Linked DNA regions of Thermobifida alba. The protein of the gene in region 2 interacts with the protein of the main gene of each other region in a pairwise test. Links are inferred from orthologs where the notes say so. Each region holds a gene or a part of one and is shown on either strand. Other genes may lie near its edges.

Evidence for each region.
Region 1: the proteins of eno (region 2) and rpe interact in binary tests that used the Escherichia coli proteins (3 or more experiments, as listed by UniProt). The link is inferred for Thermobifida alba from one-to-one orthologs.

Annotation. Positions count from the first base shown.
Region 1 is NZ_CP051627.1:477,159-480,910, forward strand. Bases 1-2,840 are described here. They hold rpe (ribulose-phosphate 3-epimerase), read left to right. Parts: upstream 1-1,006; coding sequence 1,007-1,675; downstream 1,676-2,840. Other genes in these bases: FOF52_RS02165 (RsmB/NOP family class I SAM-dependent RNA methyltransferase), read left to right, coding at 1-963; FOF52_RS02175 (riboflavin synthase), read left to right, coding at 2,062-2,679; pnuC (nicotinamide riboside transporter PnuC), read left to right, coding at 2,676-2,840. In the rest of the region: more of pnuC, read left to right, coding at 2,841-3,338; FOF52_RS02185 (bifunctional 3,4-dihydroxy-2-butanone-4-phosphate synthase/GTP cyclohydrolase II), read left to right, coding at 3,389-3,752. UniProt on the Escherichia coli protein: Catalyzes the reversible epimerization of D-ribulose 5-phosphate to D-xylulose 5-phosphate.
Region 2 is NZ_CP051627.1:4,475,060-4,479,672, reverse strand. Bases 1,029-3,817 are described here. They hold eno (phosphopyruvate hydratase), read right to left. Parts: upstream 3,171-3,817; coding sequence 1,887-3,170; downstream 1,029-1,886. Other genes in these bases: FOF52_RS20025 (sulfite exporter TauE/SafE family protein), read left to right, coding at 3,583-3,817; FOF52_RS20035 (FtsB family cell division protein), read right to left, coding at 1,371-1,709; FOF52_RS20040 (DUF501 domain-containing protein), read right to left, coding at 1,029-1,316. In the rest of the region: FOF52_RS20045 (Ppx/GppA phosphatase family protein), read right to left, coding at 1-750; more of FOF52_RS20040, read right to left, coding at 747-1,028; more of FOF52_RS20025, read left to right, coding at 3,818-4,485; FOF52_RS20020 (FtsW/RodA/SpoVE family cell cycle protein), read left to right, coding at 4,598-4,613. UniProt on the Escherichia coli protein: Catalyzes the reversible conversion of 2-phosphoglycerate (2-PG) into phosphoenolpyruvate (PEP). It is essential for the degradation of carbohydrates via glycolysis.

The DNA of each region.
Region 1 (3,752 bases), 4.0 Mb from region 2 along the record:
TGGCTGTCCGCCCTGGCCCCCGACCGGCGGACCGACCCCGTGGGACACCTCGCGGTGACCCACAGCCACCCCCGCTGGGTGGTCCAGGCGCTCGCCGAGGCCCTGGGGGAGGAGCCCGCGGGCGGCCTGGCCGAGACCGAGCGGCTGCTCGCCGCGCACAACGAGCGCCCGCTGGTGACCCTGCTCGCCAAGCCCGGCCGTGCCACGGTCGCGGACCTGGCCGACGAGGGCGCCGCCCCCGCGCGCTACTCGCCGTACGCGGCGGTCCTGCCCGAGGGCGACCCGGGCGCGCTGCAGACGGTCCGGCAGGGGCGCGCGGCGGTGCAGGACGAGGCCAGCCAACTGGTCGCCCTGGCGTTGAGCCGCGTCCCCGTCGACGGGGCGGACGGGCGGTGGCTCGACATGTGCGCCGGCCCCGGAGGCAAGGCGGCCCTCCTGGCCGGGCTCGTCGGAGAACGCGGCGGACACCTGCTGGCCGCCGAGGTGCAGCCCGCACGCGCCGGACTGGTCGCCCGCGCGGTGCACCGCTCGGTCGGCGACTCCGCCCGCGTGGTCGTGGCCGACTCCACCCGGCCGCCGTGGCGCGACGGCGTCTTCGACCGGGTCCTGGTGGACGCCCCGTGCACCGGGCTGGGCGCACTGCGCCGCCGTCCCGAGGCGCGCTGGCGGCGCACCCCCGACGACCTCACCGAACTCGTCCCGCTGCAGCGCGCCCTGCTGGAACGGGCGCTGGACGCGGCGCGCCCCGGCGGAGTGGTCGGCTACGTCACCTGCTCACCCCACCTGGCCGAGACCCGCGGCGTGGTCACCGGGGTCCTGGCCGGGCGGGACGACGCCGAGCTCCTCGACGCCGCGCGCCACCTGCCCGAAGTGCCCGGCGTCGCGGTCGACCGCTTCGTGCAGTTCTGGCCGCACCGGAACGGGACCGACGCGATGTTCCTGGCCCTGATCCGCAAACGCTGAGCCGGTCCGACCCGCGCGGCCAGCCCCAATACACTCTTCTTCCGTGGCAATCCAGATCTCACCCAGCATCCTCTCCGCCGACTTCGCGCACCTGGCCGACGAGGCCGAAGCGGTCGCCGGTTCCGCCGACTGGCTGCACGTCGACGTCATGGACAACCATTTCGTGCCCAACCTCACCCTGGGCCTGCCGATCGTGGAGTCCCTGCTCAAGGCGGCGTCGCTGCCGCTGGACTGCCACCTGATGATCGAGGACCCGGACCGGTGGGCGCCGGCCTACGCCGAGGTGGGCGCGCAGAGCGTCACCATCCACGCCGAGGCGGCCAAGGCCCCGGTGCGCACGCTGCGTACGATCCGCGCGGCCGGGGCCCGGGCGGGGCTGGCCCTCAACCCCGCCACCCCGGTCGACGCGTACGCGGACCTGCTGGGCGAGATCGACATGCTGCTGGTGATGTCGGTCGAGCCGGGGTTCGGCGGCCAGAAGTTCCTCGACCTGGTGCTGCCCAAGATCCGCCGTGCCCGTGAGCTCATCCGCAACGCCGACGCCGCGGTGTGGCTCCAGGTGGACGGCGGGGTGAGCGCCGAGACGATCGAGCGGTGCGCCGAAGCCGGGGCCGACGTCTTCGTGGCGGGGTCCGCGGTCTACGGGGAGAAGGACCCGGCGGCGGCCGTGGACAAGCTGCGGGAGCTGGCGGAACGGGCCGCCCGGCACTAGCCGCCGCCCGCCGCGCGGCACCTCCCCGCCCTCCCCTCCGCCCAGCCGACCGGTCCGCGCCGGTCGGCTGCCGCCGCATGGCCCCGCCCCGGTGACCGGACCCCGGTCTGGTGGCGGAATACCCCCTCGTGGCACACTTGTTGGCGAAAGTACGAACGCGTGCTCCGGGGTCGGTGAAAGTCCGAACCGGCGGTGACAGTCCGCGACCCGGCCGAAGCCATCGGCTGGTTGAACCGGTGGAATTCCGGTACCGACGGTGAAAGTCCGGATGGGAGGTAGTACGTGTCGGATCAGTGCGGCGCCCGCTGCGGCGTCCCGCCGCGGTCCAGTGGTGACTGACGTCGCCTTACCCCGGAGCCTGACCAGGCTTGGGGGAAGGCTCTCGCATGTTCACCGGAATCGTCGAGGAACTCGGCACCATCGTCGACACCGTCCCGGTGGGCGGGGACGCGACCGACGCGGTCCGGCTCGTCGTCCACGGTCCCGAGGTCACCTCGGACGCCTCACCCGGCGACTCCATCGCGGTCAACGGGGTGTGCCTGACCGTCACCGAACTGGACGGCGGCCGGTTCGGCGCCGACGTCATGAAGGAGACCCTGGACCGCTCCAACCTGGGCGCCCTCACCGCCGGGTCCCCGGTGAACCTGGAGCGCGCGGCCAAGGTCTCGGCGCGGCTGGGCGGCCACATCGTGCAGGGCCACGTGGACGGCACCGGCGTCGTCACCGAACGGGTCCCCGGCACGGACTGGGAGACCGTCACCTTCTCGCTTCCGCCGCACCTGTCCCGCTACGTCGTGGAGAAGGGCTCCATCGCCGTGGACGGGGTCAGCCTCACCGTCGCGGCGCGCACCGACGACTCCTTCACCGTGAGCCTGATCCCCACCACCCTGCGGGAGACCACCCTCGGCTTCGCCGCGGCGGGCACACGGGTCAACCTTGAGGTCGACATCGTGGCCAAGTACGTCGAGAGCCTGCTGGGCGAGCGCGTGGGCGGTGCCCGGTGAACGGTTCGGGAGCGGCGTGGCTGGAGTGGGCCTACGCCGGGTTCACCCTGTTCGGCGAGCACGTGCGCTGGGCCGACCTGGTCGGCAACCTCGCCGCCCTGGCCACCGTGGCGCTGGCGATCCGCCGCACCATCTGGACCTGGCCGGTGCAGCTCACCGGGACCTTCCTGCTGTTCGCGGTCTCGGTCGACGCCCACCTCGTCGGCAACGCGCTCAAGCAGGTGATCATCGCGGCCCTGGCCGCCTACGGCTGGTACCGCTGGGCGAGCGGCATGCGCGGGGACGGCGACCTGCCGGTGCGCCCCGCCACCGGAGCCGAACGGCTCCGCCTGGTCGCCGCCCTGACCGCGGGGACCGTCGCGGTCGGCTGGTTCTTCACCGTCACCGGCTGGTCCTGGGCCCCGTGGCTGGACGCCTTCATCTTCGTCGGCAGCGCGGTCGCGATGTACGCCCAAAGCCGCGGCCTCGTCGACTTCTGGGTGGTGTGGATCGTCGTGGACATGGTGGGCATCCCCATCACCCTGATGTCCGGCCTGTGGGTCAGCGGCATCGTCTACGGAGTCTTCTTCGTGCTCGCCGTCACGGGGCTCCGCGACTGGACGCGCCACTACCGGCTCCGCCGGGACCGCGAGGCGGCCCTGCTGGAAGCACCCGCCTGAACCGCCGCGACCACCCCCAGCCCGCACCGCCGCACCTGAGGAGTCTTTCCGTGAACCGCACCACAGAGCCCGCCCCGGTCCCGTTGGACGACATCGAGGAGGCGATCAAGGACATCGCCGGGGGACGCCCCGTCGTCGTCGTGGACGACGCCGACCGGGAGAACGAGGGAGACCTCGTCTTCGCCGCCGACGCGGCCACCCCCGAACTCATGGCCTTCACGGTCCGCCACACCTCCGGGGTGGTGTGCGTCCCGATGCTCGGCGAGGACCTGGACCGGCTCAACCTGCCGCTGATGACGCCGCGCAACGAGGACAGCCTGCACACCGCCTACACCGTGACCGTGGACGCCCGCACCGGCGTGCACACCGGCATCTCCGCGGCCGATCGCTCCCGCACCGTCCGACTGCTCGCCG
Region 2 (4,613 bases):
GTGGTGGATGCGCTCGGGGTCGTAGGCGGCGAGCCCTTGCGCGATCCCGGCCACCGTCGTGGCCGTCCCCGCCACGCACACCACCGTCGCGGCCTGGTCCAGGGGCACGGTCTCCGCGGCCGTGTCCAGCGCCGCCTCGATGTCGGCGGTGGCCGCCGCGACCTGCTCGGCCGTGGGCGGATCGGAGCGGAAGTGCCGCTCGGTCATCCGCACGCAGCCGATGTCGACCGAACGGGCCGCGCGCACCGCGCCGTCGCCGCCGTCGTCCCCGCCGAGCACGAACTCGGTGGACCCGCCGCCGATGTCCACCACCAGGTAGGGGCCGCGCAGCCCGCTGTCCTCGGCGGCCGCCAGCTCCGCGGTCGCCCCCACGAAGGACAGTTCGGCCTCCTCCTCGCCGCTGATCACCTCGGGCTCCACCCCGATGGCCGCGCGCACGCCCGCGACGAACTCCCCGCGGTTGGCGGCGTCCCGGGTGGCGCTGGTGGCGACCATGCGCACCGAGTCGGGCCCCGGCTCGACGCCGTAGCCGCGCATCAGTTCGGCGTACTCGGCCAGCGTCTCGAAGGTGCGCTTGAGCGCCTCGGGCGCGAACGCCCCGGTGCGGTCCACCCCCTGGCCCAGCCGGACCACCTCCATGCGGCGGTCCACGTCCAGCAGCTGGACGTCGTCGCCTTCGGCGTCCAGCACCCCCGCCACGAGCAGCCGGAGGGAATTGGTCCCGCAGTCGATGGCCGCGACCGTTCTCACTGGCCCTCGCCGTTCCTCTCGGTCCTGTCGGTACTGTCGTCCACGCACACGCACGGGCCCCGGTCCCACCAGTCGGGCAGCCGCTCCAGGGCCTCCCGTCCGAACGGGTTGGCCCCGGGGACGGCGAGCTCGTGCGCGACCAGCGCGTGCAGGCACTTGACCCGCCGGGGCATGCCGCCGGCGCTCTGCATGCCCTCGGGCAGCGGCTCCAGCCCCAGCTCGCGGGCCAGGGCGTCGCGCTCGGCCACGTAGGACTCGTGCGCCTCGGTGTAGGCGGCGCGCAGGTCGGGATCGTGCGCCAACCGCTCGGTCATCTCCCGCATCAGCCCGCTGCTCTCCAGCGTGCCGATCGCGGAGGCCGCGCGGGGGCAGGTCAGGTAGTACAGCGTGGGAAACGGGGAGCCGTCCGCCAGGCGCGGGGCGGTGCGCACCACGTCGGGCAGCCCGCACGGGCACCGGTGCGCCACCTCGTGGACGGCGCGCGGCGGCCGCCCCAGCTGGAGCCGGACGGCCTGGACGTCCTCGGCGGCGACCCGCCTGTCGGGAACCTGGTCTGCGGAACTCATGGCCCCCTCAGCCTACTCCCGCCGCGGCCCCCTCCGGGCCGCTCCCCGCGCCGCTCAGTCCCGCGGGCGGTCGGCCTCGACCACCGAGTCCCACAGTTCGACGAACCACGGGTCGACGGGGCCGGTCTCCTCGGCGGTCTCCTCCTCCGGGGTGCCGCCGAGGATGATGTAGGCCTGTTCACCCGGGTACTGGTAGTGCAGCCGGGACCGGGCCTCCCGCTCGATGTAAGCGGGGTCGCGCAGCTCCTCGTAGCGTTCGGCCAGCTCCGCGACCGCCTCCCGGGTGCGTTCGCGCTCCTCCTTGAGCTGGGCGATCTGCGCGCGCTGGGCGATGTACTCGCGCAGCGGATAGGCCAGGCTGAGCGCGATCACGCAGACCAGCAGCGCGAGCACGGCGGCCCGGCTGGTCAGCGCGGGCCTGCCGGCCGGCCGCGGGGCGGCCGGGGACCGCGGGCGGCCGCCGGGGGCACTCCTCCCGGCGGCCCGGGACGGTCGGGAGGCGCCGGAGGCCCGGGCCCCCGTCGTGCGCGGACGGCGGCCCTTCGGCGGTTCCGGCGCCTTCGCCACGGATCAGCCCTGCCGTGCGAAGCGCGGGAACGCGCCGGCTCCGGCGTAGACCGCCGCGTCGTCGAGCTCCTCCTCGATCCGCAGCAGCTGGTTGTACTTGGCGACCCGCTCGCTGCGGGCGGGGGCGCCGGTCTTGATCTGCCCGGAGTTGGTGGCGACCGCGATGTCGGCGATGGTGGTGTCCTCGGTCTCGCCGGACCGGTGGCTGATCATCGCGGTGTAGCGGCTGTACTGGGCCAGCGCCACGGCGTCGAGGGTCTCGGTGAGCGTGCCGATCTGGTTCACCTTGACCAGCAGCGAGTTGGCGGCGCCCTCGTCGATACCGCGCCGCAGCCGCTCGGGGTTGGTGACGAACAGATCGTCGCCGACGAGCTGGACCCGGTCGCCCAGGGCGGCGGTCAGGGCCTTCCAGCCCTCCCAGTCCTCCTCGTCGAGCGGGTCCTCGATGGACACCAGCGGGTAGGAGTCGACCAGTTCGGTGTAGTAGGCGGCCATCTCCTCGGCGCTGCGGCTGGTGCCCTCGAAGCGGTAGGCGCCGTCGGAGTAGAACTCGGTGGCGGCGACGTCCAGGGCCAGCGCGATGTCGCGGCCGGGGGTGTAGCCCGCCTTGGCGATGGCCTCGCTGATCAGGTCGAGCGCGGCGCGGTTGCTGTCGAGGTCGGGGGCGAACCCGCCCTCGTCGCCGACGCCGGTGGCCAGGCCGTGGGTCTTGAGCACCGCCTTGAGCGCCTGGTAGACCTCCGCGCCCCAGCGCAGCGCCTCGCGGAAGCTCGGGGCCCCGATGGGGGCGATCATGAACTCCTGGATGTCGACGTTGGTGTCGGCGTGCGCGCCGCCGTTGAGGATGTTCATCATCGGCACCGGCAGCACGTGGGCGTTGGGGCCGCCCAGGTAGCGGAAGAGCGGGAGCCCCGTGCTCTCCGCGGACGCCCTGGCCACCGCCAGGGACACGCCCAGGATGGCGTTGGCGCCCAGGCGGGACTTGTCCGGGGTGCCGTCCAGGGTGATCAGGGCGTTGTCGATGAGCCGCTGCTCCTCGGCGCCGTAGCCGGTGACCTCCGCGGCGATCTCCTCGTTGACCGCGGCGACGGCCTTCTCCACGCCCTTGCCGCCGTAGCGGTCGCCGCCGTCGCGCAGCTCGACCGCCTCGAACTGGCCGGTGGACGCGCCGCTGGGGACAGCCGCCCGGCCGATCGTCCCGTCGTCGAGTGCGACCTCGACCTCGACCGTCGGGTTACCGCGGGAGTCGAGAATCTCCCGTGCGTGTACTGCCTCGATCGACGCCAACGTAGTACTCCATTTCCTCGCGTCTGTGCGTGGTCCCGGTCGGTCCGCGCACTGCGCTGTCCGAGACCCGGCGGTGGGGTATGCCTCGGCCGCCCGGTGTCTTGGGAAGGTGCTCCGGATCACCGCGCGAACCACCCAGAGCCTACCGATCCGGGTACCGCCGCGTCTCCCCCCGCGACACGGATTGGTTTAGTCCATTTCTCCTAATCCCCTGATGGGCGGGGATATCCGCTTTCATGGTTGTGAGACGCACCTCACACGTCGGCCGCCACGCCCCGGCACGCCGCGGCCCGCGGTCTCCTCGATACCCACAAAGCCGGACCGACACACGACGTCCTCTGGGCAGAGGAGGAGACGTTCGTCTACGATTCCTACCGAACAAGTAGAAAAAATCAGGAAGGCTCCCTACGCGATGCAGACCCTCATCCTGCTGGGCGTGGTCGGCCTGCTGGCGCAACTCGTCGACGGCAGCCTCGGCATGGGCTACGGCGTCACGTCGACCACCCTGCTGCTGGCGATCGGCGCGACCCCGGCGGGCGCCTCCGCCACCGTCCACCTGGCCCAGATCGGCACCACGCTCTCCTCGGGTCTGTCGCACTGGCGGCTGGGCAACGTCGACTGGCGGGTCGTGCGGCGCATCGCGATCCCCGGCGGGATCGGCGCCTTCCTCGGCGCCACCGTCCTCAGCACCCTGTCCACCCGGGCGGCCGCCCCCCTCATGTCCGGCCTGCTGCTCCTGCTGGGCTGCTACGTCCTGCTCCGCTTCACCGTCCGCGGCCTGCCCCGCGGCGGCCTCGGCCGACCGCTGCGCGGCCGCTTCCTCACCCCGCTGGGCCTCGTCGGCGGCTTCGTCGACGCCACCGGAGGCGGCGGCTGGGGACCCATCGGCACCTCCGCGCTGCTGGCCAGCGGCCGGCTGGAACCCCGCAAGGTCATCGGCTCGGTGGCCACCGGCGAGTTCATCGTGGCCCTCGCCGCCAGCGCCGGCTTCCTCACCGGCCTGGGACACTCCGGAATCAACCTGCCCTGGGCGGCCGTCCTCCTGCTCGGCGGCGCCCTCGCCGCCCCCTTCGCCGCCTGGATCGTGCGCTACGTGCCCCCGCGCGTCCTGGGCTCGGTGGTGGGCGGCATGATCATCCTGACCAACGCCCACACCGTGCTGGACGGCGGCCTCCTGCCCCTCACCCCCACCGGACAGGCCGCCGGCTACCTGCTGATCCTCGCCGTCTGGACCGCCGCGGTGGTCCACTCGGTGCGCGCCCACCGGGCCGACACCGCCGCGCGCGCCGCCGAACCGGAGGCCGTCCGCGGCTGATCCCGGCCCACCACCTGCGGTGACTCACCCCCCGCCTCGCGAAGCAGGCCCCGCGGTCCGCCTATAGTTCGCTATGTCCGCTGTGCCACCGCACAGACCAACGAGGCGGGACATGACCGACGAGACCA